Regions from separate parts of the Dorea amylophila genome, predicted to be linked through region 2. Evidence: riboswitches for the same ligand, from Rfam matches in the RefSeq annotation. Region 2 holds a riboswitch; the other holds the start of a gene.

Region 1 (15,747 bases), on a different contig from region 2:
GTTCTAACAGTTGTGGTCCAGTTGTATTGGAGCAGTACCGATTTGATGATGTATTATTCCGGTTCCAGTTTACACTGATACCGTATATAAAGGGATAATAAAGTTTCATGTAACCCGTAAACAAGGAAAGAGAGTCTGATTGTTATGTAAAGTCCGGATATACAGAGCAATCAGACAAAACAGAGAAAAAACTAGAATTAGACATCATACTCTGTTAGACATCTTGAAATTCTAAGTGCGATGAAGATGAGGAGCAAAGAAATTCGATGGAAGAAAAAAAGTATTTGAAATGGTATAACAAAATTGGATATGGATCAGGCGATATTGCAGGTAATGTAGTCTATGCGTTCCTGACATCTTTTATGATGGTCTATTTGACGGACTCAGTAGGACTTGCTGCAGGTGTCGTAGGTAGCCTGATTGCCGTATCAAAACTATTTGATGGTTTTACGGATATATTTTTTGGATCAATGATTGACAAAACACACAGTAAAATGGGAAAAGCGAAACCCTGGATGTTATATGGATATATTGGTTGTGCCATTACGCTGGTCTGCTGTTTTGCAGTACCAGTCAGCTTGGGAACAACGGCTAAATATGCATGGTTTTTTATCTCTTACACACTGTTAAATGGTGTGTTTTATACAGCAAACAATATTGCTTATTCAGCACTTACGTCACTGATTACAAAGAACAGCAAAGAGCGTGTGCAGATGGGATCTTACCGTTTTATTTTTGCGTTTTCAACAAGTCTTCTGATTCAGGCAATTACAGTTGGATTTGTAGATAAATGTGGTGGAGATGCTGCAGCATGGAGAACGGTTGCTATTATCTATGCAATCATTGGTCTTGTCATAAATACGATTTCAGCACTTTCTGTTAAGGAACTTCCTGAGGAAGAACTTAACGAAGGAGAAGTAAAGGCTGATAATGAAAAGTACGGAATGGTACAGGCATTCAAGCTTCTTGTTAAAAACAAATATTACATGATGATTTGTGGAACATATATTTTACAGCAGTTATATGGTGCCATGATTGGAGCTGGCATTTATTACATGACATGGGTACTGAAAAATAAGAATTTGTTTGGACAATTTGCATGGGCAGTAAATATTCCACTGATCATTGCCCTGATTTTCACACCGACATTAGTTGGTAAGTGGAAAGGTATGTATAAACTGAACTTAAGAGGTTATGTCTTAGCAGTCATCGGTAGAGCACTTGTTGTTGTTGCAGGATATATGGGCAGTGTTCCGCTGATGATGGCATTTACAGCTCTTGCAGCCTTAGGTCAGGGACCATGGCAGGGAGATATGAATGCAGTTATCGCATCCTGCTCTGAGTACACTTATCTTACACAGGGAAAGAGAATTGACGGAACGATGTACTCTTGTACTTCTCTTGGCGTAAAAATCGGTGGAGGTATTGGAACCGCTGTTGTTGGATGGCTGCTTGAGTTCAGTGGATATATCGGAACAAATGCAACTCAGCCGCAGTCTGCACTTGATATGATGCAGTTTATGTATCTTTGGCTTCCGTTAATCTTTGATGTATTGATTATGTTTGTACTTTCAAGAATGAATGTAGAAGATGCAAATAAAAAACTGAAAGCAGAAAAAGGAATTGCTGCAGATGAAGTAACAGATGCATCAGACATAAATTAGAATTGACAGGAGAAAGCGTTGTCTGGTCATTGCTCGATGAGACAGTGCTTTTTTCTATATATAAAGTGATTGAACTGTATTTTGAAAATAAAAAAGGACCACTTCATTTTTGTGAAATGGCCTTAAGAAAATATTCAGTTTTCACAAAATAGTCCTTTTAGTATTTATACATGGTAAGGATGCTCAAAATATTCAATGTAGAATACTAAAAGGTCATTCAGATATTTTTTTAGGTTGCTCATTTGCAATTCCTCCTTTCCTTATTTACAAGTTGATTATAAGATAGGTGTAAAAGGATTGCTTGCCAAATCGAAAGAAGATATAGACAAATGTTGCAAAGGGGAGTATTTCATGCAGTTAAAATATGTTGACACAAAAGAGGAAATCATAGCAATAAATAGGAAGTCAAAACATATTGAACCACATCTTCATAATGCACTGGAGATCGTTTGTGTAACAAGTGGAGCATTAGAACTTGGTGTCGGACAGGAACTATACCATATGGAAAAAGGAGATATAGGCTTTGTATTTCCAGATGTTATTCATCACTATCAGGTACTGACACCCGGTGTAAATAAAGCGACTTATCTGATTGCATCGCCATTTACGATAGCCAAATTTGCAGATATCATGCAATCCATGGCTCCTGAATACCCAATCATCAAAGCGGAAAAGGTTGAACCGGAGGTATATAGGGTTATAAATGCAATTTTAGAGACAGAACAGTCGGATATTACTGTTGCACAGGCATATCTTCAAATTGTGTTGGCACGCTGCATAGGAAAATTAAATTTGGTAGAAAAGAGTAATGTGGGGAGCAACGATCTTATTTACCAGACAGTTTCCTATATATCAGCAAATTTTAAGAAGAAATTTTCGCTGGAAGAGATGGCAAAAGATCTGGGGGTGAGTAAATATGTTTTATCCAGACTCTTTTCCAAAACATTCCATAGAAACTTTAATCAATATCTTAACGATGTAAGGCTGAACTATGCATGCCAGCGTTTGGAAAATACGAGTGATTCTATTACAAAAATTTGTCTGGATAGTGGATTTGAAAGTCAGAGAACATTTAACCGAGTATTTAAAGAAAGATATAAAATATCACCGAGTGACTACCGGAGTACTTGTGTGAAAGAGATGTTGTCATAACATATAGATTAATAAATTCAATAAAAATCTGATTATCAGTCTGAAATAAGTATCTCTGGGTGTTATTTATAATATGGGGTAGTGGTTAATTATTATGTCATGTATGACTGGGGAAGAAACAAACGGAGAACTGTTTCAGAAAAAGAAGTAAATACAGCAGTTAAGGACTTCGGAAGTAGAAGAACAGTTCGAGTATATGTATCGGCTGTTCTTTTTTTATTTTTTGGCGTTAAAACGGTAATGTTTTCTTGTGTACAGTAGAGTGCTATAGTATAATAAAACCAGTTTTTTTTGCATAAGTATTAAAGTTATAATATGGAAATCGGCAAACCAGATGAAAATCTAGGACGCAAAGCTACAGGGCCTGTAAAATGGCAGCCAGTTGCATGCAATGAGGTGCACTGTCTGCTTGGCAGTGCTTTTTTATGGTAGAGCACTTGAATAAGTAATACAGAATCTGTTTGGAAAAATATTGTGAAAAATAGTGGGGAGGTTATTGATAATTAATGAATGTAAAATTAAAATCTGGAAGCAAGCAACTGTAGCCTAGAGGAGGGGAGAAAGATGAAGAAGTGCAAATTAGTACAGAATATAATGAATTTCAAATTTTGTTACATTATATTTTGCACAATTATATGTTTTATTGTTTTATCCGTTCCTACATTTGCCAAAGAAAACTCTGACAATGTTATCCGGGTAGGATCTTTTGAAGAAACTTATAATACCGTCAATGAAAAGGGAGAAAGAAGCGGCTATGGTTATGAGTATCTTCAAGATATTGCAGGTTATGCAGGTTGGACATATAAATACATAACAAGTGATTGGAAAAACTGCTTTACACAGTTGGAAAATGGAGAGATTGATATTCTTGGTGGCATTTCCTATACAGACGAACGTGCTGAAAATATGCTTTTTTCCGATATGCCTATGGGGGAAGAGAAATATTACATCTATACGGATGCATCCAATATGGATCTTACAGCAGGAAATTTGGATTCTTTTGAGGAAAAAAATATTGGTGTGTTTAAAGATAATATAACGGAGGATGTGCTTAACGAATGGGAGTTAAAGTATGGTCTGCATACGCAGCATGTCAATGTTTCTAATACCGCAGAAGTTATGGACAAATTGTCGAAACATGAAATTGACTGCTTCGTTTCGGTAGAAGAACCCCGTTGGGAAGAATCGGAGATTTCGCCGATTACAAGTATTGGAGAGACAGAAATCTATTTCGCTATAAATCCAGAACGTCCGGATATCAAAGAAGCATTGGATAGTGCTATGCGAAGAATCAAGGATGACAACCCATTTTACACAGATGATCTCTACAGGCGTTATCTTTCTGCACAGAGCAGTTCGTTTCTTTCAAAAGAAGAAAGGGAGTGGATCGGGCAGCATGGTGCAATCCGGATAGGGTATCTGAATCAGGATGGAGGTATCAGCAGTGTAGATCCATCAACAGGTAAACTGACAGGTGTTATTACAGATTATGTGGATCTTGCAGAAAATTGTCTGCAAGGTCAGGCGCTGGAATTTGAATTAAAGGGGTATGATACAAGAAGTGAACTGCTTCAGGCATTGCAGGATGGAAGAATAGACCTGATTTTTCACGCAAACCAGAATCCATACTTTGCAGAAACAAATGGATTTGCTTTGTCGGATACGCTATTGACTCTCAATATGGCAGCAATTACGGCAAAGGATTCTTTTGATGAAAATAAAGAGAATATAGTTGCTGTTGAAAAAGATAATTTTGCATTGAAAGCATATCTTTCATACAATTATCCACAATGGGAGGTTATGGAATATGAGACATCAGATGCAGCAGTAAAAGCAATGCAGAAAGGGGAGGCAGATTGTATTGTAAGCAATTCAGGTACTGTTTCAGACTATTTGAAAAATAATAAGCTTCATAGCGTTTTTCTGACAAAAGAGGCTGATATTTCATTTGCTGTTCAGCAGGGAGAACCGGTTCTTTTGTCCATTCTGAATAAAACACTGACATCTATGCCTACAGCTCAATTTTCGGGTGCAGTAGTTTCGTATAATGCTTCTTCACGAAAAGTTACAGCGAAGGATTTTATTCAGGACAATTTACTGGCTGTCTCACTCATAGTTGGAATCTCTATTTTTGTTGTTCTGTGTATAATTCTTGATTCTTTGAAAAAATCAAAACGTGCGGAAGAAAAATCCAAGAAGTCTGCTGAGCAAGCATTGAAGCTGAATCAGGAGCTTGAAGAAAAACAGCAGGAATTACAAAATGCACTTGTAGAAGCACAGAGTGCCAATAAGGCTAAGACTTCCTTTTTAAATAACATGTCTCATGACATCAGGACACCGATCAATGGTATTATGGGCATGCTTACAATTCTTGAAAAAAGCGGAAGTGATGGTGAGCGGGCAAAAGATTGCCTGAATAAAATAAATGAGTCTTCGAAACTGCTATTATCATTGGTAAATGATGTTTTGGATATGGCAAAGTTAGAATCGGATACCGTGGTTTTTAGTGATGAATCCATCAATCTGGATCAGGTATGTCAGGAAATCACGGAGTCACTATCTTTTCAGGCAGAAGAAAAAGGACTTCATGTTATAGGAGAACATGATGATTACAGTGGTATATATGTTTGGAGCAATGCAGTTCATCTGAAAAAAGTATTGATGAATCTGTTTACAAACAGTATGAAGTACAATAAGGTGAATGGTTCTATTTACATGAGTATGAGAACGATTGAAAGATCAGAAGATTACATGACATGTGAATTTAAAATAAAAGATAATGGAATTGGAATGTCAGAAGAATTTATAAAAAATGAATTGTTTACTCCATTTGTACAGGCAGATAATTCCCCACGTTCTGATTATAATGGGACAGGTCTGGGAATGCCTATTGTGAAACAACTTGTAGAAAAGATGGGCGGAACCATAACAGTTGAAAGCAAGCTTGGTGAAGGAAGCTGTTTTACTGTAATACTTCCATTTAAAATTGATACGAATGCACGACCGGAAGAAAAAGAAGATTTTGATGCAGATATATCAGGTGTCCGGATATTATTGGTTGAAGATAATAAGCTGAATGCGGAAATAGCAGAATTTATACTGACGGAAAATGGGGCTAAAGTAGAAACAGTGAAAAATGGGTTAGAAGCTGTTCAGCACTTTGAAGCCTGCGAATCAGGAACATACGATGTTATTTTAATGGATGTCATGATGCCGGTGATGGATGGGCTTACTGCCACAAAAACAATAAGATCCCTGGAACGGCAGGATGCAAAAACAATCCCTATTATTGCTATGACTGCAAATGCATTTAGGGAAGATGCAGAAAAGTGTATGGAAGCAGGAATGAACGCACATCTTGCAAAGCCGTTAGATGATAAAACAATCAAGCAGACTATATGCGAAGAATTGAGAAGCAGTAGGGACAGGTGAAAATTTATTAAACCAGGAGGTTGACAAGGAGACGTATAGAGAAATATATTTGACAGACAGGAGATTTAATATGATTTCGAGAGCAAAGAAATATGTGGCAGTGTTACTGGTTTTTGTATGCGTGTGTATGATATTTTCTCCCCTGACTGCATATGCGGCCGAGGACAGTTCGCAGCATGAAACTGTCAAAGTCGGTTTCTTTGCCATGGATGGTTATATGACAACCAGGGAAATCCGCACTCTGAGGAATAACAGGAAAGCAAATATTCCAATCGTTGCCATGACCGCAAACGCATTCGAAGAAGATAAAAAGAAGGCATTTAAAACAGGTATGAATGCTCATATTGCAAAACCAATTGATATAAATACAATACTTGCTGTTTTTGACCAGGTGTTTGGTGTATAGAAGTTATTGTTTCCCAATTGGAGCATACGTAAGTAGCAAGAAGACAGGCGGCTAATAATTATAAACTGGGGAAAAGTGATATGGAAGAATACAGAGATGATAAAAAAGGTAAATTGTATTACATGGATGAAATCCTTCATAAGATTTCTTCCATGAGTCAGGCAGAGAATGAAAAACAACTGGATGACATTACGCCATCTATACTGAAGAGCGTTGGAAAATATACAGCAGCAGATAGAGCGTATATTTTTGAATGGAGTTCAGAAAAAAAAGAAAGTTTTAAAAATACATTTGAATGGTGTGCCTCGGGAATCGAACCGCAGATACAGAATCTGCAGAAAATTCCCGTCTGCCTGATGCAGAACTGGGTGGAAACATTTATCCAGAAGAAAAATATCATCATTTATGACCTGGAAGAAATAGCAGAAGAAACCCCACAGGAATATGAAATTTTAAAGCCTCAGAATATTCATGCTCTGATTGCTGTGCCGATTTATACAAATCATAAATTTATAGGCTTCATTGGATTGGATAACCCGGATCTGAATCAGAATATGGTGTCCATGAATCTGTTATCTGATGTGGGGTGCCATATGGGAAGTGTCCGTGAAAACCTGAGAATGATGAAGGCACTTGAGGATGCACTGGAAACTGCAAATCTGAATGGAGAAATCATTGATTCCATCAGTAAATTATACTGGCTGATTTACCGAATGAATCTGGAAACAGGAACTTATGAAGAAATATCTGCCGGCAACGAGATGCATAAACTTACAGGCAAGCATGGAAAAACGGAAGAAGCTTTCCGGCATGCTATCAATACAATTGTTGATGGGGAGCATCAGGAAATGATGAAAAAGTTCCTTGATACATCGACTCTGGCTGACAGGCTGAAAGACACGGAAAGTATTGCGGTCGAATACCGGGCACAAAGTGGATCCTGGCATCTGGCAAGATTTATTGTAAAAAAACGGAACCCATCTGGTAAGGTTACAAATGTTCTGTATGTTGTCCGGCAGATTGATAAAGAAAAACAGGTTGAAATTACTTATAAGCAGGAACTGATAAAAAAGAACAGGATTTTGTCAGGACTAAGCCGTGATTATACGACAGCTTTTGTTTTGAATCTGGATACGGATGAGTATGAGTTTGTATTTAATCAGGAGACAAATCATGCCCAGAAACATGAAGAGTTCAAAGCATTTTCAGATTATGTGGATGCCTATGCTTCTGCATTTGCACTTCCGGAATTTCGTGACGTAATGCGTCGGGAACTGGACAGTAATGTGATTAAAAAGCATTTTGAAACAGAAGACGAATATCATTTTTCTTTTGAGACGTCACCAAATGCAGCAGGTCTGTCCTGTTTTCAGGCACATATTGTAAAAGAGTACGAGGAAGGCAGCCATTTTGCGTTCCTTGGTTTCCGAAGTATAGATGAGATCGTACAGAAAGAGCGGTTTTATAAAGATTCTTTGCAAAAAGTAAACCAGGAACTTAAGAATCAGCTGGACATGATCACATCTGCACTGCCGGGTGGTGTGAAAATCAGCAATGATGATTCGGAATATTCTTTTAAGTATGTTTCAGAGCATTTTGCACAGATGCTGGGATATGATACTCCGGAGGAATTGATGGAAGCTTCCGGAGGGACGATTGTTGACCTGGCGCATCCGGACGATCTGGAACAGGGAATTGCACAGGCGTTGGAGCAGTATAGTAAATCGGATCATTATGAAATCACATATCGAATGAAATGCAAAAATGGATCCTGGAAATATATTGAGGACAGGGGACACAAAATTTGCAAACCGAATGGAGTAATCGAACACTGGAATCTGATTCTGGATAAAAATGAACTGGTGGAAAAAACCATTGCCCTGGAGAGCGAGAAAAAAGCAAACCAGAGTAAATCGGATTTTCTTTCCAGGATGTCCCATGATATGCGTACACCATTGAATGGAATTATCGGGCTTATGGATATCTGCATGAAGCACCCGGAGGACAGAACACTGGTGGATTCCAGCCGTCTTAAGGCAAGAGTAGCGGCAGACCATCTGTTGTCGCTGATCAATGACACACTGGAAATGAGTAAACTGGAAAATGAAGAAACAAAAATTTCGAAAGAAGATTTTTATCTGCCGGATCTGCTTCATGAGGTGGAAACCATTGCACAGATGATGGCAGATAAAGAGTGTATTACGATTCATTTTATGGATGATCCTTATTCGATTCCATATCCGAATCTTACCGGAAGCTCCCTGCGTGTAAAACAGATATTTTTAAATCTGATTACAAACAGTATTAAATACAACCGTAAAAATGGCTCAGTGGATTGCTTCTTGAAAGAAGAGAAGCAATCCGATAATAGAGTGTTGGTAGATGTGACTATAAAAGATACGGGAATCGGAATGTCAGAGGATTTCCTGAAGAATATATTTCAGCCATTTGTTCAGGCTGATCAGGGCGCCAGATCACACTATAAAGGTACCGGACTTGGAATGGCGATTGTAAAAGAGCTGCTTGATCGTATGGATGGAACCATTCAGATTGACAGTGTGGAAAATCAGGGCACTTTCATACGTGTGGTCATACCTTTTGAAATAGCAGAAGAACCTGCAGCTGTACAGGAAATGTCTGAATTACCAAAGGAAAATCTGTCCGGGTGCCGTATTCTATTGGCAGAGGATAACGAGCTCAACAGGGAAATTGCGGCATTCCTTCTGAAAGATGAGGGAATTTCCGTCACAGAGGCGGAAGATGGACAGCAGGCAGTGGAATGTTTCCTAAAAATGCCGGAAGGATATTACGATGCGGTTCTAATGGATATCATGATGCCTGTGATGGACGGATATCAGGCAGCCAGGGCGATTCGTGGCAGTGGAAAGAAAGATGCAGAAATGATTCCAATCATTGCCATAACAGCCAATGCTTTTGCTGAAGATAAAAGAAAGACGATGGAGGCAGGGATGGATGCACACCTGTCAAAACCTTTAAATGTACAGGAACTGATGGATACAATCCGAAAATTCTGTGCTGGTAAACAGATATGTCAGTGACCGAGAAGAGAATAACAGAGGGATAGCAGAATGAAAAAGGACAGCGAACTATATAAAAAAATAAGAGTACATTGCTATATTGTTGGATTGATTGCTTTTCTGACAGCATTGATTGTTGGCGTTTTTCTGCTTCATAATTTGGAAAAGGATGAAAAGACAACCGGAAAATATATGGCGCAGATTACTGAGAAAAGAGTCAGGGCAAGACTGGATCAGTATAGCATGCTCTCTGCTCTTTTGGGAAATTATATCAGTGCAGGAGAGAATCTGGATGAGAATACATTTTCTGAACTGGCAGAAAAGATTCCTAATGAAGATGGAGTGATAAAGGCATTTGAACTGGCACCTGAAGGGATTGTTACAGACATTTATCCGAAACAGGGAAATGAGGGGGCTTTTGGACTGGATATGCTGCAGGAACATGAACGGAAAAAGGATGCAATTCTGGCAAGGGATAGCGGGAAATATACGCTTGGAGGACCATACCAGTTAAAGCAGGGAGGGACAGGAGCATTGCTTTTTAATCCGGTTTATCAGGACAATAATTCAGAACAGGAGGAGTTCTGGGGCTTTGTGATTCTGGTGATTGACTGGGATCGTTTCATTGGAGAGATAAATCTTGATTATTTAAGCGATGCAGATTTCTGTTACAGAATTTGGACATATGACAGAGGCAGCAGCGACAAGATTATTTTAGCAGAGAGCCAGGATAATATGTCGGATAATATTCTGACAGTAGAATGTGCAGTTCCCAATAACACATGGTATTTTGATATTATACCCTCAGAGGGATGGAGTCCACGTTCTTACTGGATTATGTGTATTGTCATTTCTTATGTATTCTCATTATTGATTGCTACAGTATTTTATTTAATATCCAGTAAAAAACACAGGGAAAGACAATATGAAGCAGAACTGGAAAAAGCTGCTGAGCAGGCGAAAAATGCCAATGAGGCAAAAACAAGATTTTTATTTAACATGAGTCATGATATCCGGACTCCGATGAATGCAATTGTAGGTTTTTCCGGTTTGTTGGAGAAGAATCTGCAAAATGAAAGAAAGGCAAAAGAATATCTGGAAAAGATACAGTCTTCCAGTAATCTTTTGCTGAGAATCATCAATCAGGTTCTGGAGATGGCCCGGATTGAAAGTGGTACTGCGGTATTGCAGTTAAAAGCTGAAGATATGGATGCATTATTTCACAGAGTAAATACAGTGTTTGAAGAGGATGTCAGAAAGAAGAACCTGCAGTATCATGCTGTTTTAGATGTAAGACATCATTATGTTGTCTGTGATCAGACAAAGTTACAGGAGATCATGCTGAATATTATCAGCAATGCTATAAAGTATACCCCGGAGGGACATTCAATCTATGTAGAAGTACATGAGGCGGTATCAGAGAATCCTTCAAAGATACGCTATATTTTTTCATGTGAAGATACGGGCATTGGTATGAGTGAAGAATATCTTCCACATATCTATGAAGAATTTTCCAGAGAACATAGTACAACAGAAAACAAAGTGCCGGGAACCGGGTTGGGACTTCCTATTATCAAATCTATGATAGAGCTGATGGGTGGAAGTATTCAGGTAGAAAGCAGACAGGGTATTGGAACAAAATTTACGATAGATCTTTCTTTTGACATAGCATTGAAAGAAGAGGTATATGGAAGTGAGGATACCATAGAGTCATCTGCAATTCATACAATAAAAGGGAAAAGAATTCTCCTTGTAGAAGATAATGAGCTGAATGCGGAAATAGCAAAGACAGTTCTCGAAGATGTCGGAGCGTTAATTACCAGAGCGGAGAATGGACAGCAGGCACTGGAACTATTTAAAGAGAAACCGGCAGGAACATTTGATGTAATTTTGATGGATCTGATGATGCCTGTTATGGATGGATATACAGCTACGAGAAAAATCAGGGAATTAGAACGTTCAGATGCAAAAACAGTACCGATTATAGCTATGACAGCAAATGCATTCCAGGAAGATGCTGAAAAGTGCATTGCCGTGGGTATGAACGCTCATTTGGCGAAACCTTTGGATATTGAAAAGATGAAAAAGACTATTAAAAGTATTTGTTCCTAATATAGGCGGAAATTAAGGAAATATTGAAATCCTTGTACAGAGAAAAAGATAGATTAAATAGTTATGAAAATCAAATACCAATCGACTATGCATGCGGATGGGCATTATCCTCCGATGATATGTCGTGTACAATGCAGATGTTATTGGATGATGCAGATACTTATATGTATAAAAATAAACAGTTATGCAAGAAATATAAAGGAAACAGAAAATATGAATAAAAGACAAAAAATACTGATTGTCGATGATGCAAAGTTCAACAGGGATATATTGAAAGAATTTCTTGGAGAAACCTATGATTATCTGGAAGCTGAAAATGGAAATCAGGCAGTCCAGATTATGGAAGAGAATCCGGGAATCGATCTGATGCTTTTAGACATCAACATGCCACAGATGGATGGATTTGAAGTCCTGAAATGGATGAAACTAAGCCAATGCATTGAAGAAACCCCTGTAATTATGATATCTTCGGAAGAATCTGTTGAGACTATGCGTAAAGCATATGAGATGGGAATCACAGATTATATTACACGGCCATTTGACTCTGTTATCGTAAAAAAGAGAGTTCAAAATACTTTGGGGCTATATGCAAATCAAAAGCGCCTGATCAATGTGGTCGTTGATCAGGTTTATGAAAAAGAAGAAAATAATAATATTATGATCAGGATTCTGAGCAATGTATTAGGATCACGCAACAGTGAGAGCAGCGAACATATTTTACATATCCGTACTGCGACGGAAATGATGCTGAGGCAACTGGTAAAAACAACGGATGCATATCATCTGACGGAGACTGATATTGCTATAATTACAACTGCATCTTCGCTTCATGATATTGGTAAAATACGCATTCCGGAAGAAATACTGAATAAACCCGGAAGACTGACCGATGAAGAATTTAAAATTATGAAAACCCATAGTGAGATTGGAGCATCCATGATCCGGGACATGCATTTTTTGCAAAATCATCCACTGGTGCATACCGCATGGGAAATCTGCAGATGGCATCATGAAAGATGGGATGGAAATGGGTATCCGGATGGCCTGAAAGGAGAAGAAATACCAATCTCTGCACAGGTGGTGTCTATTGTGGATGTTTATGATGCTCTTACCAGTGAAAGATGTTATAAGAAAGCATTTGATCATGATACGGCAATCAAGATGATCCTGGACGGGCAATGCGGACAGTTTAATCCGATCCTTCTCAAATGTTTGGAAGAATTGAGCCTTCAGTTTTCAAAAATGCTCAGCAAAGAGATGGATAGTAATAAATATTATTATGAGGCGCAGAGACTTTCGAATGAAATACTCAGTGAAAAATCTTTGCCGAACAAAAATTATTCGCAGAATGTCGTTAAAATTATGCAGGAAAAGATAGATTTTTTCAGATCGCACAGTGGCAAAAATTCTATCGAGTATAATGCAATTTCAGGGCAGCTAATCATAATAAACGAGGAGCAGCAGATACTTTGTCAGAGAGATGATCCTAAATTTGATATATTCAATGTGTTCGAAGTGAGCATGGAAGACATTCAACACATTAGATTTTTGTTAAATCAGACATCTGTACAAAATAATGAAATTACATTGCAGATAAAAGCGAAGGTGAAGAACGACAGTCAGATGTATCATCTGAAACTGCATACGTTATGGTCGCCTTTAAAGAAAGATGGATATATAGGAATTGTTGGATATTTTGACACTGTAAAATAGAAAAATGCAAAGAAATTTTCTCGAAAAATATTGACCTTCAAGTTACTTGATCGTTTACATTATAAGCAAGAAAAAGAAGTTTCTCGCAATGAAAGCGAGGCAAGTGTAAAGATTAAGTAGAAGAAAGGCGGGCGTAAGAGTATGAAAGAGAAAATGAGAAAAGTAAGATATCCAATGTTGATTGTGTGGGGGATATTTATGGGAGCTGCAGGAACAGCAGGAGTAAAATCATCGTGGCATGTAATACCTGGCTGGTTGATAGGTGTTATTGTCATATTGGGAATCATGGTGATGTTAACCTGGATGATTTCAGGGAAAAATGATAAGTCAATAAAAACACCTGAGAAGGAAACGGAAAAATTAACATCAAAGTACAATTCAGAAATTTCCGTTATTTCAAAAGCAGTAGAAGAGCCTGTGGAGTTGGAATTTTGGGGAAAACGAAATGGTATTGATCAATTTAGAGTAAAAAGTATCGCTGGACGGAATATTGTGAGTGATCATGTTCTGTTGATTAGTTTTGATGGTTCAGAAGCCAGGGATGTGGCATTAGATGCAGTTGTAACAGGGAAAGAACATTCGGAGTATTTTGGAAAGATTGAAATGCTTTATTGTAAGAGACAACAGGGACATTATGGGACGGAGAAACTTAAAACGGAAAAAATTGATAAAGTGATACTGAGTAAGGAACAATGGGAAAACGAAACAGGAAAAATAAAATTATTGGAATTGTGGAATTGTATTCCATTTGAAAAATAGTATGAAATGCGGGAATATAGAAGGAAGTTATGAATAGCTGGCTTCTTACTATGTAAAGAAGTAAAGAAGCACTGGTTTTGATTGCCATGCATTTGAAAGAAGCTGCCACTGGCAGCTTCTCTTGCGTTTTTACAGAAAATCCTGACAAGATACCAGAAGATCAATCTTCTTCCACTGTGTCTCTTCATCAATACAGTTGCCCTCTTCAACGGAAGCAAAGCCACATTGCGGAGAAAGTGCGATCTGCTCTCCGACTACGGAGCGGGCTTCGGCATAACGTTTTTTAAGAAAATCATGATCTTCCAGAATCGGGTTCTTGGTAGAGATTAATCCTGCGACAAAGATAGCATCCTTATCTTTCAGGACAGACCATGGAGCAAAGGAACCGGAACGGGCATCGTCGTATTCTACGAAGAATGCGTCATACGGAATTTCAGCGATTACCGGGGCAACGGAATCGTAAAATCCATGGAACAGAGGATTTCCCTTGAAGTTTCCTTTACAGAAATGTGTTGCAATAAAGAAATCTTCCGGTTTGTGTTCCAGAGCTTTTGTTGATACAAGCTGGAACCAGTTCAGAATCTGTCCTTTTGTATATCCAAGAGCAGTTATCTTTTTCTGGAAGTTCTCATCGATGAGATAAGTCCATGATGTATCATCAATCTGAAGATAACGGCAGCCATGGTCGTAGAAATCTAAAATTGCATCCTGATAGGCTTTTGCAATATCATCGATCAGTGCATGGATGTCTGTTCCGTAATAAGGTGTCTCTTTATTACCAAGCTGAAGGAAGTGATCAATCAGAATCATATTCGGACCGGAAATACATTTTTTAGCCGTAATACCGTCATATTTTTGTGCCAGAGAATGAAGATAGTCCCACGCACAAAGCTCAGGATGTGCCTTGTTCTTATCATAGAAGAACTTACCGGTAACGGTTCCAAGCTCAATTTCATTACTGGTTCCATTGATTTCTTTTGTGAAATGAATGGTATCGAATCCATCAAATTCTTTGAGCCAGTCCAAATGCCACCACCTGCGGCGGAATTCTCCGTCTGTTACATATTTCAAACCGTGTGCCACTTCCTTTTCTACCAGTGATGCGATTGCAAGATCTTCGGCTTGTGTTAATTTTTCTTTTGTAATCTTACCGTCTTTATAAGCTTTACGTGCTTCTTTAATTTCTGCAGGTCGTAAAAAAGAACCTACGATGTCATAAGTTAATGTGTCTTTTATCATATGAAAACCTCCGATTTTTTGATTATTTGTCTTTGCTTAGTTGATGATTTTATTATGCCAGATGTAATAGTTTTTTGCATAATACTTAAAATTGTGGGTTGGGTATAGTTTTAAACTATATCATATGAAAAAGAAGATCAAAATTGCTGTTTGTGGATATTTAAAAATTTTTTATTATCTTAAAGAGTGTATAATATAAATATGACATGTGTTACATTAGAATTGAAACCAC
Region 2 (15,747 bases):
GAATTTGAAATAAGGCTACCGCAATCCCACTGGCTTTAGACGGTGGGTTAAGGTAGCCAAAAATCAGAAATTATCGTATACTCATGGCATGGGAACATGGAAATCTAAAACAGACACAAATACCTATTACAATATCACATTTTTTTTGTCTGTAAATATAGGAAGAAATTACTGGTTTCGAGGCAGATATCAGATGATATAAAACAGTTTTCGTATGAGATATGTCAGAGACACAGTGTGATAATAAGATATATGGAAACAGATAAAGACCACATTTACTCTATGATAGAGACAGAACCAACAATGTCTATTAGTAAGATTATAAACCTGATGAAGAGCTATACAACATACCATATATGGAAAAGATATCCCCAATATTTACGAAAACAATTCTGGAAAGAACATACCTTTTGGACAGATGGATATTTTGCCTGTAGTGTAGGAAATGTATCGGAAGAAATGCTGAAGAGATATATAGAAAATCAAGGTTGAGAAAGAAGGTGACAGTGGATGTTAAAGGCATATAAATATAGAATATATCCAAATAATGAGCAGAAAATACAGATTGCAAAAACATTTGGCTGTTGCCGTTTTGTATATAATCAGACACTGGCATACCGGAAAGAAGTATATGAGAAAGAGAAAAAAACAGTTAGTAAAACCGACTGTAACAATTACTGCAATAGACAATTAAAGAAAGAGTATGAATGGCTGAAAGAAGTGGATAAATTTGCTCTGACAAATGCGATTTATAACATGGATGCTGCATACCAGAAGTTTTTCAAGGAACACGCAGGTTATCCGAAGTTTAAGAGTAAACACAATAATCATAAGTCATATACAACAAATTTTACGAATGGCAATATAACAGTAGATTTCGGGTGCAATAGAGTAAAACTGCCTAAATTAAAAGGAATAAAAGCAAAACTGCATAGAAATTTTATCGGACAGATAAAATCGGCAACGATATCACAAGTTCCGAGTGGAAAGTATTATGTATCAATTTTAGTGGAAACAGAACACGTGGAACTGCCACATATAAAACAAAATACAGGAATAGATTTAGGTATTAAGGAGTTATGTATTACTTCTGCTGGAAAGAAATACGAAAATCCAAAAATCATCAGAAAATACGAAAAGAAACTGGTGAAACTGCAAAGGCAGTTAGCCCATAAAGAGAAAAGAAGTCAAAATTACTACAAAACAAAGAAAAAGATAGCAATATGCCATGAAAAAATAACAAATACCAGAAAAGATTATCTGCACAAGATGTCCCATGAGATTATCAGCGAAAACCAAGTGATAGTTTCGGAAGATTTGCAGATAAAAAACATGGTAAAAAATCACCGTTTGGCAAAGTCTATAAGTGATGTATCATGGTATGAGCTGACAAGACAGTTAGAATATAAGGCAAAGTGGAATGGCAGGAAATATGTCAAAATAGACACATTCTATGCCAGTAGTCAGCTGTGTTCAGTCTGTGGATACCAAAATACAGAGACAAAAAATCTATCAGTAAGGGAATGGACATGTCCTGTCTGTGGAACAAATCATGACAGGGATATCAACGCAGCAAAAAATATACTGGAAGAAGGACTAAGACAAATAGCATAAAAATAACAATATAGGGCAGGGACTGCCCGAATTAACGCCTGTGGAGATAGTAGGTTACGAGGTCTGCGAAGCAGGAAGCCCATTGGCTTTAGACAATGGGTAGTTCACTCGTTGACTAACTTTGTAATTGGGAATAGAATTAAGAAATGAGTATTTCTAAAGATAAGGACATTACAATATGGAAAGAGATTTAACAACAGGAAGTGTATTTAAAACAGTCATTTATTTTTCACTTCCATATCTGTTATCGTACTTTTTGCAGACATTATATGGTATGGCAGATTTATTTATAGTCGGACAGTTTGGCGGTGTCAGCAGTACGACGGCGGTATCGATCGGAAGCCAGATCATGCACATGCTGACAGTTATGATCGTAGGGCTTGCAATGGGAGCGACGGTTATGATCGGACGATGCATTGGCGCAAAAGATTATAAGAAAGCAGCAGAGACAATAGGGAATACTGCGACGATGTTCATGGGAATTGCGATCATACTTATGATCATATTACTGGCAGCAGTCAGACCGATCGTCAGTGTAATGTCTACCCCGGCTGAAGCCGTAGAGGGGACGATCCGTTATCTGACCATCTGCTTTATAGGAATTCCTTTTATTACGGCCTATAATATTATCAGTGCAATCTTCAGAGGAATCGGGGATTCGAAAAGTCCGATGTACTTTATTGCGGTAGCATGTGCGGCGAATATCGGACTGGACTATCTGTTTATCGGAGTGATGGGACTGGATGCGGTCGGAGCCGCACTTGGAACGACCATCGCACAGGCAGTCAGTGTTATCGTGTCATTGACAGTGATCATTAAAAAAGGCACAGGGATTAAATTAAGAAGGTCTGATCTGCGGCCGAAGAGGCACACGATGAAAAACATATTAAAAGTTGGTGTGCCGGTTGCATTACAGGATGGATTTATACAGATATCCTTTATCGTAATCACGATATTTGCCAATCAGCGTGGATTAAATGATGCGGCGGCTGTAGGAATTGTGGAAAAGATCATCGGAATACTGTTCCTGGTACCATCTTCGATGCTGTCAACGATATCGGCACTTGCTTCGCAGAATATCGGTGCCGGTAAGCATGACCGTGCACGTCTGACATTGCGGTATGTATTGTACATGACAGTAGGATACGGATTAGCTGCGGCAACGATCGTGCAGTTTCTATCTGTTCCATTTGTCGGATTATTTACGAATGACGGTGCAGTACAGATACTTGGAGGACAGTATTTAAGAAGTTATGCATGGGACTGCGTATTTGCAGGAGTGCATTTCTGTTTAAGTGGATATTTTTATGCATATGGCTTGTCTATCGTATCATTTATCCACAATTCCATATCTATCGTATGTGCCAGAATTCCATTGTCTTATTATGCGGCAACGCATTTTCCGGATACATTATTTCCGATGGGGTGTGCGGCACCGGCAGGATCGATGGTGTCTATTGTCATCTGTGTCGGGGTATTTGTATGGATGAATAAACACACGGAAAAATATATGGAAAGAACGTAGTGATTGGAGAGAAAATATATGACGATCGGAATTATAGAAGACGACACATTATTACATCAGGCACTCAAAACAGCACTGCAAAACGCAGGCTATCAGACCGTATCCGCATATACAAAACAAGAGGCTCTTACTACAATTACAGGCAGTGAGAGCCTTCTTCTCATTGACATTGGACTTCCGGACGGCAATGGATTTCCTGATAAGAAGCAAGTATACAAGAACGAAAAGGAAATTATCCTTACAGCCAGAGAATATCAGTTACTGGAATATCTGATGTACAATCAGGGAAATGTACTGACGAAAGAAAATATCCTGGAATATGTATGGGGAATGGTTAATTATTTTAACATTATGTTTACAGGAATTGTGGGCAGGAAAAAAGAGCTGGAGATTATGAGAAAGATTGGAATGACACGCCGGCAGGAAAGAAAGCTGTTATTGCTGGAAGGCAGCTATTATGTACTGCTTATCGCAGGCCTTGTAGCGTTAGTTGGAACAATCATACTAAAAGGAATCGACGTTTATATGAGAAAACAGCTTTCTTATTTTACCTTTCATTATCCGATAGGAGCGATTGCAGGAAGTATTGTAATTCTGGAAATAGTGTGCGTTATAATTTGTAACCTACTTATATTGAAAAAAATGAAAAAGTAGGTTAAATAAATAATTTCACCAACCGCGTCTTATCCAGCACAAAAATCGATACATCCATAAAAAGATGCGCCAGTAGCGTACTAAGGATCACACCGTTGGAAGTCAACAGGAATCCACAGTGGAATCCATACCAGCATACGATGGCGGAATAACTTCCCATCAGTACCAGAAGCGGCAGATTTCTTGCGACACCCTGCAGTGTTTCTTTGATATCTTCCAGTGTAGAATCAAAGTACAGGAAACGGCCGACTGCCAGTGTGATAAAATACATGATCAGTGAATCATAGTTCGAATCATGGTAGATGAACTTGATATATAATAAGATCAGAATAATATAAAAGGCAGAGATCAGCCGCACGGACGCCTTTTGTCTGGTCGGAATTGCAGTTAACGGAACGAACAGGATATCGAACCAGTTTGTCATAAATACAGAAAATACCAGAAATAAAAGTAAGATAATATTTTGATATTTCTGCCAGTAGAGTGCGGCTTGAGGAATACGTTCATCTATAATATAATAAAGAGACAGGAACAAAAGCACCGAAGTACTGGAAAATACCATCTCATAAAAGCTTTCAATAAGCGAGATTTCTTTTATTTTGTGGATATGGTTCAGCTTCCGGATCTGTTTTGGCGTCAGATCCTGTGTATTAAGTTTATAGTGTTTCTTAAGCTTTGCTGCCAGAATAACGATCGCAAGCACTGCGATCAGGCAGAGCAGGGAGACAAGCATGAAGCCTCCGGCATTCTTAAAGTTAAAATAATGAATTAGATAATATTGGAACATATCATATACCTTCTTTGATGTAATATTTTTTCGGTTACATATTGTAGCACTTTGAAAAAATATTGCAAATAGGAGAATTAGTAGTGGCAGGTCTTGTAGATATGAAATTGAGTTAAATGTCAAAAAAATTAAAAAAATTTAAAAAAGTACTTGCATTTCATAAAATTCCATGCTATTATAAATGAGCATTGTTGATGCGGGTGTAGTTCAATGGTAGAACACCAGCCTTCCAAGCTGGATACGTGGGTTCGATTCCCATCACCCGCTTTTTTGCTACCCTTTTTTAAGGTATGCAGGAAAGGAAGCATGAATTATGTCATTAGAAAAAGCAAAGAAGTATCTGGAAGAAAAAGGTTATGCAGATCACATCATTGAACTGGAAGAATCAAGCGCAACGGTGCAGCTTGCAGCAGAGGCACTTGGTGTAGAACCGGGAATGATCGCAAAGACGATGTCATTTCTGGTTGATGGAGAACCGATACTGATCCTGACAGAAGGAACGGCGAAGGTTGATAACCGTAAGTATAAGGATCTGTTTCATGTAAAGGCGAAGATGATTCCGTTTGGTGAAGTAGAAGAATATATTGGACATGCTCCGGGCGGAGTGTGTCCATTTGGGATTAAAGAGGGAATCACAGTCTACCTGGATGAGTCATTAAAACGTTTTGAAACAGTCTATCCGGCAGCCGGCAATGATCACAGTGCAGTCAGGCTTACAATTGCGGAACTGGAAGATGTCGCCGGGGCATGTGGATGGATTGATGTGTGTAAAGAAATTTTGCTATAAATTTTGCTATAAAGCAGAAAAGAATAGACAAGAAAAAACATGACATGGTAGAATAAAGGAAACATTTGTGGCAAAACAGACGAAAGTCTGCGACGCAAAGCTACAGAGCCTGTAAAATGGTAGCCAGTTGCAGATAATAGTAGGCACTGCTTGTTTAGCAGTGCTGTTTTTTTATAGCAGGAGTGAAAAGAAAATGAAAGGAAAAAGAAAGGAAAAAGAGTGATCGCAGGCATTCTGCTTGTGGGAATTATAGCGGTCACCCTGACAGGGTGTAAACATACAGACAGCAGTAAAAAAGAGACAGAAAAGCCGGTCATTACGCTCGGCAGCGACAACTATCCTCCATACAATTATCTGAATGAGGATGGTGTACCAACTGGTATAGATGTAGAATTGGCTACAGAAGCATTCAAAAGAATGGGATATCAGGTGGATGTTGTACAGATTAACTGGGAGAAGAAAAAAGAACTGGTGGAGAGTGGAGAGATTGACTGTATTATGGGATGTTTTTCCATGGAAGGACGCCTTGACGATTACCGTTGGGCGGGACCGTACATCGCAAGCCGCCAGGTGGTTGCTGTAAATGAGAACAGCGATATCTATAAACTGAGTGACCTGGAGGGAAAGAACCTGGCCGTCCAGTTTACAACCAAACCGGAGGGAATCTTCCTGAACCGGATGGATGAGAGAATCCCCAAACTGGAAAATCTGATCAGTCTCGGACACAGGGAACTGATCTATACGTTGGAAGAGATGCGTCAGGATGGCACATCTCTGAAAATCATTGAAAAATATCTGGATGATCCCCAGAAGTATTTGGAGGTGGATGATCTTGGATATTAAGAGAAAGAAAAAAGAAAAACGAATCCGGCTGCTCGGTGGTCTGATTGGAATCTGTGTGGCTGTAGTCTCTCTGATTTATATGCTTACGAGTGCACTTGCCATCTATGACAGTACTGCAGATAGAGTAACATTTTCTGATTTTGTAAAAGACAATATGCTTGCTTTTTTTGTCGCTGTAGGATTATTTGTACTTAGCATAATTAGCATTATCCTTGTACTTTTACAAAAGGCAAGAAAAGCAGAAGCTGTCGCAAAGCTTGTGGCCGGAATGAATGATCATATAGCAAAGCCGATCTAGGTTGATAAGCTGCTGTCGACATTAAAGACTATATTGACGGAAAATATAATTTTATAAGAAGCGGTGAAAGAAATGAAAATATCTGACAGAGTCATCCTTCCTTTGGTTGGAAGTGCATTTCAACCGGGAAAGGCAGCAGAAGCAATTGAGAAAATAGAAGATAAGGAACTGGCACAGATTGCACAGGGAGAATATTATTTCTTCTCAGCTCAGGCAGAAAGATGTGTGGAGACGATAAAAGATTATCTGGATCATGATGATGTGATGCTCCGGCTATCGGCAGATATGCTTTACACATTTGCGAATCTTACACTTGGAGATTCTCAGGCAGCACAGCATACAAGGGAAGATGTGCATCAGTGTCTGACACGGGCAATGCAGGAGGACACGCCTGTGAATGTAAAGGCGGCGTGTCTGTTCGCATTTTATGTAATCAGCACATTTCTTCATATATCGCCGGAGGAAGGAACCCCGCCACTTCAGCAGTACATTCCGTATCTTCCAATTGGGCAACGATTATTTGCAGTAAGTCTTTTAGCACATGAGATTTATCTGAGACAGGATTATGCAAAGGCAAAAGGTGTTGTACAGGGGGCATTTCTGATGGCAGACGGAGTTTATCCGATTTCCATGATTTATCTAGGGTGCGTACAGGCAATGTGTCAGATTAATCTGAAAGAACAAGAAGAAGCAATTCAGACGGTGACCCGGGCATGGGAGAGGGCAAGAGCGGACAAATTCATGGAACCATTTATCGAGTATCATGGTCTGCTTCAGGGGACTATGGAAGTCTGTATCCGGAAAAAAGAGCCGGAAATGTACAAGAAGCTGGTGGATGGTGTACTTGCATTTAGCCGTGGCTGGATGAAAATTCACAATCCCAAGACGCAAAAGGCAGTGACGGATCTTTTGACTCCGCTGGAATTTTCCATAGCCATGCTGGCGTGCAGGGATTGGACGAACAAGGAAATCGCAGAACATATGGGAATGTCAGTGAATACGGTCAAGCACTATGTCTCTGGAATTCTGGAAAAACTACAGATTGATAAACGCGATAAGATTAAAGAATTTGTAAATCAATAGAATAACAGGATACGAAAAAGTGTCTGTTTTACAAAAGAAATTGTAAAATAGGCACTTTTTGGGCTTTCAACGGGCATGTGAGGAATGTATTTTTTTTGATACAATATGTATAGAGACTTATTTTTGAGAAAAAAATGAGGAGGGATAATACATATGAAGAAACGTCTGGTCAGTATGATTTTGAGCGCGGTGCTGTTTGCAACATCAGTGCCGGTCGCAGCATTTGCTGAAGATGCGAATACGCAGAATCCGGTTGTGCATTCGGAGGAAGGAACGTCTCAGGGTTCGAATGCGCGGAAGGAATCCGGCATTGACTATAAGAAAAATGGAGGAACGTTTGCGGAAGGTTACACGGCTCCGTCTAATTACGATGAGCCGGTGACAGAGCTTCCGGGAGCGGAGCAGATCACAAAAGCGGGATATGAATTTGCCGGCTGGTATGATAATGAGGAGTTTAACGGAGAGCCGGTTACTTCGCTTAGCACTGCGGATCATTCCGGCAGTGTTGTCCTCTATGCAAAGTGGACGGAACGCTACTACTATGTGGATATTCCACAGACGGTCAATGCGGATGGGGATAAGTTTACGATAAAAGCGGATGCAGGTGGATTATATGACAAGGATCATGTGAGCGTGACAGTCCAGTCTGAAAATGACTGGAAATTAAAGAGTGGATTACATAGTCTTGCATATGAACTGAGAAATCCGCAGAGTGGTTCGGCACTGGAAAATGGTTCGGTTGTCGCAAGTCTTACGAAAGATGAGAGCCATAAGCAGCAGGAATATAACTGCAACATTCTGGACAAACCGAACTATACAGGTGATTATACAGATCACCTGACTTTTGACATTGCATTTCAGGATACAGCGTACAACATTACATATGAGACAAATGGCGGAACTATCACGAAGAAGAATCCGCAGAAGGCAGATCAGATGATCACAGTAACACAGGAGCAGTACCAGGCAGGAACTATTCTGAAAGATCTGCCGGCACCGGTGAAAAAGTCCAGTACATTTCTTGGCTGGTGTTACGATGAAGCATGCACCAGATATGTGGACAGTAAGGATCGTCTTCTGAGTGATGTGACATTGTATGCCTCTTATGCAGACAACCAGCCGATGGAAGAAGTGTCCATGGCGACTTATGCCAGAGCAAATGATGTGGCAGCAGATTTTACGATTCCGATGACGGATACAAGTGCTGCCATGACGCCTGATCAGGTGCGAAAAAATTTCACGATAAAAAATGTGACAGATTCTTCCGAAACGGTTACAGTAGATGTGACTGAAGGAGCAGACCATACATTTACAATCAGCAATCCGAACGGATGGACACCGGGGGCAGCCTATAAGCTGGAGCTTCAGGAAAAGGCGTTATATTTTACAGGATTTGACCCGACGATCCGTGTCTATGATTTTACGGTCTATCGTGAAGAAGTCAAAAATGTAGAGTTAAATAAAGAGATCAAGTATATTCATAAGAAAGAGCTTTCCGATCTGACTGTAAATGGAAAGAAAGTAGAGGAAGTCTCAATCGCGGCAATGACGATTGGAACAGACGGTTCCCTGACCGAAGAAGGCAGTGATACGACCGGAACATTTACTTATAAGAAGCAGTTAGAAGTCGGCGACCAGGTCGCAATTTATTCCGGTGATGTGATACCGACCATGGATATGTCCTCTGGTGACAACAGTGATGTGTCATTTATCGAGATTACAGGAGCGGATGGGGACAAGTATACATATCGCGGCTCCAGACCGGAAGACGTGCTCTTTATGCCGGATGTGCTGCCGCTTTCTATGGACAAAGATCAGGACGGTGACTCGGATAATAACAGTGTAACGATTAATGTCAGCGACCTGACCTTTGGTGATGATGCTATGAGCCGGGCTATGGATCTGGACAGTGAGACAACCGTAGATGAGGGCGATTATCTGGCACTTTACACAGGTACAATGGGAGAAAATGGAAGCGGAACCGTGTCTCTCTATGGAGAGATTACGAGTGTTCTGTTATCAGGAGAAAGATACATAGTAAGCTATATACCTGTGAGCGAAGAAGATATGCGCCATACTATGGACGTGTACCAGAAGGAAAATGTAGAAGGGGAGGACCTTCTGGAAGATACCGATGTGCAGGAGCTGGAAGAGGATATTGAGACACAGGCAGTAGACAGCGGATTTGCATCCGAAGTGGCAGAAAGAGTTGCCGATGCGGCAATGGAGACAGAATCTTTTGAGGAACTTCAGGAATCTCTAAAGGAAGATATGAATGCAGACATCATGGTTCAGAGCCAGGGCTATGGCCAGTTGAGAAAGGCAAGAGCCGCAGGCGGTTCCCGTGTGGAATTAGGAGTACCGACAGTAAAAGCGAATCTCGGAACGACACTGAAACATTTTGACGGAGATGTGAGTGGACTAAGGCTTGCACTGGAGATCGGCGTGCCGATTACAGTTCATGTGAACCGGGGTGCAGACATCGAGATCATGATCACGGCAACATTTGAACAGGAAGTCCGTGTATCCATCGATGTGGACGGCTCAGCCGTGTGGAAAAGATGGGGATTTATTCCGTACATTGCAGATTACCGCGTAACGGCATCTCTGGAATTATATGAATACACAGGAATCGGACTAAATGTCAACTTCAAGACTGCAGAAACCGGAAACCCGGTGTCTGATTCCAGTTCGAAATTACGAAAAGGTGTCAACAAGATTACCGAAGAGCTGAAGAATATGATGGAGAATGGCGAGGATTATCTAAATTCTGCATCAGGTCTCGTCAGTGGCGGAGATGAAATATCCGTATCCAAGTCTCTGGCAGAGAGGTACTCGGAACTTCTGGCAGACGAGGCAGACTGGGTGGAAATCTACAAGCGTCCGCTGGTAGACCAGCATTTCCGTGTGCTTCTGATCATTGATATTCAGGTGAAGCTGGAATTCGTTGTTTCCGCAAATGTGAACATTTCCATCGGAATGACGTACTGGTATAAGAATGCGAAAGAGTATGTCTTCTGTGTACGGGTCAAAGAGCGGACAGCGACCAATGATACGATAGATCTGGTAGAGGAGCAGTATGAATTTACGGCATATGCTATGGGAACTCTTGGCATCAAAGCCGGTGTGAGACTGACGGTGCGTGTGGGATTATTATCAACGTCCATCGCCAGTGTCGGTATCTCGGCGGATGTGGGCGGTTATGCACAGGTCTGGGGTTACCTCTACTACGAATTGAAATATACGGCATCGGCAGGACGAAGCAGCCGTGCTATGGGAGCTATGTATCTGGAAATCGGTATTTATCTGGAAGTGAAGTTCGAGGCACAGGCACTGTCCAATGCATTTACCTATAATCCGACACTTTACGAGAACGAGTGGCCGCTTTATAGGGTAGGTGTTCTGGAAAATGTACTGGATTTTGCTTATACCCAGGATAAGGTTGCTGAGATTAATATGAAGCGGGAGATTCAGTCGGTTCAGATCCCGGATGAATATTTCAAGATGCAGTACATGGATATGAAGACCGGACTGGACGACGGAAAATATTACGAGAAGATCTACGAAGATGATACAAAGTATTTCAACATTTCCATGACGAACAGTGCGTTTATGTATGATCCGGCGACCAATATTATCCGTGTAAATCCAGGTGATGAGCCGGAGCAGGACGGCGAGATGATCATTACATGGAAAAACCAGGAAGGTACCTTTAATACGAAGCCATGTGCAAGAAAGATCAAGCTTCACTGGGACCGCCTGCGAGATGGTTACTATATTGCATTCCAGAGTAATGGCGGATCTTTCGTCGATGCAATTACCGGAAAATATAACGCAGAGATCAAGAGGCCGGAAGATCCGGTAAGACTCGGATACACATTTGCCGGCTGGTATGAGGACATGGATCTCACCATTCCATACACAATTCCGGAAACCATGCCGGAAGAAGACAGACTTGTCTATGCAAAATGGGAGGCAGCCGATGTGGGTTATACAGTCGTAGATTATATAGAAGGAACGAATGGAACCTATGAAGCGCAGACTCCGGTGAAAATGAATGGCAGGACGGAAGAGGAAGTAAGCCCGGTTCCAAAAGAGCGGGAGGGATTTGTAACACCGCCGCAGCTTACGGAGACTGTAAAAGCAGACGGCAGCCTGGTCATCAATTACTATTATGCAAGAAATAAATATACACAGACATTCAAGTCCGAAAAAGAGACGGAGAATGGAACGGAGACAGAAGTGATCGCAGACGGAAATTACCGATATGGAACCATGATGCCGACACCGGCAGTCTACAGACCGGGATATGAATTCCTTGGCTGGGAGGACGAAGAAGGTGCGGAGGTTCCAAAGGAAGTTCCATCTGAGAATAAGACCTACATTGCAAAATGGAAAGCACTGGAAGGAATTACTTATACCGTGAAATACTACGTGCAGAATACGGATAACAGCGGATACAGCTTAAGCGAGACTGCGGCTCTGACCGGACAGATGGGAGAGAAAGTCACAGCAAAAGCAGCAGATCTTGACGAGAAAGTCTATCACTTAAAAGGTGAACTGCCGAAGGGAACGATTAAGGCAGATGGCAGTCTTGTACTGAAAGTGTACTATGATCTGAATGAGTACAAACTGACCTTTGATGCAAAAGGCGGAGAATCAGACCAGACAGAAGTGACGGCAAGATATGGTGACAAGATTGCATCACCGATGCCGACAAGAAAAGGCTATGTATTTGAAGGCTGGTATACAGACGAGGCATGTGAGAATGCATTTGGCCAGACGATGCCGGCAAAAGATATGACGGTCTATGCAAAATGGGAGAAGCAGAAAGTCAACTATACAGTCCGGCATCTGATGGAAAAACTGCCAGATGCAGAAAAAGAAAAACCGGGTGGAGATAAAGAAGAGTATCCGGACACAGATAAACCGGTTGTAGAAGAAGATCCATATATCTTATATGAAGAGGAAGTCTTTGCGGCATATCCGGAAGATAAAGTAACGCCGGACGTGAAGAGTTACGAAGGATTTACTTCACCGGAAACACAGACCACGACAGTGGACGGAAACGGCAACACAGTTATTGAGTACAAGTATGCGAGAAATATCCATAAGCTGAAGCTGGTAGACCGTGGGGCCGATGAAAATAATATGGAAGGATTCGGAATGCCATTTGGTGCGGCAATTACAGAAGTAGCGCTCCGGAGTGGATATCGCTTTGAAGGCTGGTATACAGATAAAGATTTCAACAATCGATTCGATGGAACCATGCCGGACAAAGATCTGACGCTCTATGCAAAACAGACACCGGTGATGAGCAGCTATACTGTCTATCATTATAAAGAATCTGTAGATGGTTCTTACTTTGGACTAACGGACGAAGAAGTATTAAGCGGCCTGACAGAATCAGAAGTGACTCCGCAGCCAAAACAGTATGAAGGATTTACTTCACCGGAGGCCAAAACAGGACAGGTAAATGGCTGGGGCGGACCGGATATCTGGTATCGCTATACGCGGAACAGCTATAATCTGACTTATGTCCTGAACAATGGAGAAGATAACAAGACTTCAAAAGTCCGCTATGAGGCAGATATTACAAATACTCCGTCGCGGACAGGCTATGCATTTGCAGGCTGGTACACAGACGAAGCACTGACACAGTCGTACGTACAGACGACCATGCCGGCACATGACCTGACACTCTATGCAAAATGGGAAGCCGGAATGAAGACTTATCAGGTGAGACATTATCAACAGTCCATTGGCAATTCAGAGCAGTATGATTTGGCAGAGACAGAAAATGTCACAGCTAAAACAGGAGAACATCTTACGCTGGCAGTAAAAGCGTATGAAGGATTTACAGCACCAAAGCCGGTTAGCTATGATGTGGTAGACGATGGAGAGGTTACGTATGTAGATTACAAATATACGCGTGACCGTCATCAGGTAACGATCCATTACAATAACGGTAATGACAGCGAGACAAAAGAACTTGCATATGGCGAGAAATGGGAGGAAAAACCATATCGTGCCGGTTATGCATTTGCAGGCTGGTATACAGACGCAGAGTTTAAAAAAGCATTTGACGGAGTGGTTCCGGATCGTGACATCACACTTTATGCAAAATGGGATGTGCAGAGTGTAAACTACACAGTCAAGCATTGTCTGCAAAATGCCAATGATGACGGATATTCGTTGGGAGCACAGGAGAACTTTAACGCCGATGCGGATACGGTTGTCACACCGGAAGTAAAGAACTATGATGGATTTACAGCACCGGAGAAGCAGCAGGTGACAGTCGAAGGTGATGGAACAACTACAGTCATTTATCGTTACACAAGAAATGTGCATACGCTGACGCTTAAGAACTACGATGGTAAGACAGATAAGACGGTAGAAGCAAGATATGAGATGTCCATACCGAAGCCGACAAGAGCCGGTTATGCATTTGCAGGCTGGTATACAGATGCAAAATGTACGAAAGAGTACAAAGCGAATATGCCGGATCAGGATCTGACACTCTATGCAAAATGGGAAGCAAACATTGTCAACTATGTAGTAGAACATTATCAGCAAAATGTACAAGGTGATGGTTATACGCTGAAAGAAAGCAGTCATGCACGGGCGGCTGTGGATAGCGAAGTGACACCAGAAGTCATGAAATATAAAGGCTTCGAGGAACCGAAGACAGAGAAAGTTACCATTTCCGGAGACGGACAGACGACAGTGAAGTACTATTATAAGAGAAATGTACATACAGTCACATTTGACGCAGATTCCGGAACATTCGCTGCAGAAAAGGGCGGGGACGACAGTAAGATCGTCGTGACCGGACGCTATGGTGCGAATATCACAGTGCCGAAAGCGCCGGCAAGAACCGGATACCAGTTCCTTGGCTGGGACGAAGACGTTGAAATGACGATACCGGATAAAGACCTTACCTATAAGGCACAGTGGCTGAAGATGGAATACACACTTCAGTTCAAGACAGGCGGAGGAACAACGATTGAGCCAATCAAAGGAAATTATGGTGACAAGATAAATGCACCAGAAAATCCGACAAGAAAAGGATATATTTTCAAAAACTGGAGTGAGAATGGCAAGAAAGTCGATAACCTTCCGACGACTATGCCGGCAGAAAGTCATATTTACACAGCAATATGGGAGCGGGAGACATACCAGATTACTTATGACTTAAATGGCGGAAGCATGAAGTCCGGGGAGAAGAATCCGACGACTTACAACGTGGACACCACTGTATTCAAACTGAAAAATCCAGTCCGCGCCGGATATACATTTACAGGCTGGAGTGGAACCGAAATTACAGGAGTAAGTGACAATGTGTCTGTAAAACAGGGCTCTATAGAAAAACGGGAGTATAAGGCGAACTGGAGAGAGAATACATATCAGATTACATTTATCTTAAGCGGTACGGAGGCGAAAGGTTCCATGGCAGCCAAGACGGTCAATTACACGGAAAATGTAACACTTCCAAAATGCGGATTCACCTGCAAAGGCCACTCCTTTAAGAGATGGTACACCGTGGATAAGAAGGGCAAGAAGACTTATTACTCTGACCGGCAGAAGGTGTCGAAGCTGACCGATGTGAATGGAGGCGTTGTGACACTCTATCCGGAATGGGAGGCAAATGTGTACAATGTTACATTTGACTATGGTGACGGAAGAGCGAAGACGGTAAGAAAGACCAAATACGGTGATAAGTACCAGTTCCCGTCAGATCCGACTCGTTACGGCTGGGAGTTCAAAGGCTGGAAAAAAGAAGGATCCAACACAGCATTTGACATGAGTACGAAAGAGTTGCAGCTTCAGGACGCAAAAAATATTACCTTATATGCAAGCTGGAAAGCAAATTCTTTTTATCTTTACAAACCATCGGATTATGAAAACACTTACCGGGTAGATGATGATGGCAAGACTGTAATATTTACTTTCTATGTAGACGGAAATCAGACGAAAGTGCCGACAACCGGAGATACTGGACAGAATCCGGCAGTTTATCATATGAATATGACCAATCTTTCCTACGATGCGATCCACCAGAATTACTCATCTATGGAGGTCATGGTGCTGTACAGGACTAAGAAAATTAAAGATGGTTATTCGGATCTTAAGATTTCTTATCATACAAGATCTGA

The links. Region 2 has a riboswitch for cyclic di-GMP ahead of OCV72_RS06570 (substrate-binding periplasmic protein). Riboswitches for the same ligand answer to the same signal wherever they lie in the genome.
Region 1: another riboswitch for cyclic di-GMP. It lies ahead of OCV72_RS04835 (response regulator); the one in region 2 lies ahead of OCV72_RS06570 (substrate-binding periplasmic protein).

What each region holds. Positions count from the first base shown of each region.
Region 1 is NZ_JAOQJW010000006.1:26,557-42,303, forward strand. Features, by position in the region: gene OCV72_RS04820 (glycoside hydrolase family 2 TIM barrel-domain containing protein) at 1-98, shown strand, start outside; gene OCV72_RS04825 (MFS transporter) at 267-1,664, shown strand; gene OCV72_RS04830 (helix-turn-helix transcriptional regulator) at 2,016-2,816, shown strand; cyclic di-GMP riboswitch class I at 3,131-3,206, shown strand; gene OCV72_RS04835 (response regulator) at 3,381-6,248, shown strand; gene OCV72_RS16590 (response regulator) at 6,319-6,654, shown strand; gene OCV72_RS04845 (ATP-binding protein) at 6,735-9,713, shown strand; gene OCV72_RS04850 (ATP-binding protein) at 9,744-11,804, shown strand; partial or broken gene OCV72_RS04855 (GGDEF domain-containing protein) at 11,810-12,025, shown strand; gene OCV72_RS04860 (HD domain-containing phosphohydrolase) at 12,018-13,517, shown strand; gene OCV72_RS04865 (hypothetical protein) at 13,716-14,276, shown strand; gene OCV72_RS04870 (uroporphyrinogen decarboxylase/cobalamine-independent methonine synthase family protein) at 14,406-15,515, opposite strand.
Region 2 is NZ_JAOQJW010000008.1:79,228-94,974, reverse strand. Features, by position in the region: gene tnpA (IS200/IS605 family transposase) at 139-492, shown strand; gene tnpB (IS200/IS605 family element RNA-guided endonuclease TnpB) at 511-1,614, shown strand; gene OCV72_RS06595 (MATE family efflux transporter) at 1,793-3,139, shown strand; gene OCV72_RS06590 (FtsX-like permease family protein) at 3,158-3,793, shown strand; gene OCV72_RS06585 (hypothetical protein) at 3,795-4,580, opposite strand; tRNA gene OCV72_RS06580 (tRNA-Gly) at 4,777-4,847, shown strand; gene OCV72_RS06575 (YbaK/EbsC family protein) at 4,894-5,367, shown strand; cyclic di-GMP riboswitch class I at 5,427-5,502, shown strand; gene OCV72_RS06570 (substrate-binding periplasmic protein) at 5,587-6,210, shown strand; gene OCV72_RS06565 (hypothetical protein) at 6,200-6,508, shown strand; gene OCV72_RS06560 (response regulator transcription factor) at 6,581-7,591, shown strand; gene OCV72_RS06555 (InlB B-repeat-containing protein) at 7,745-15,747, shown strand, end outside.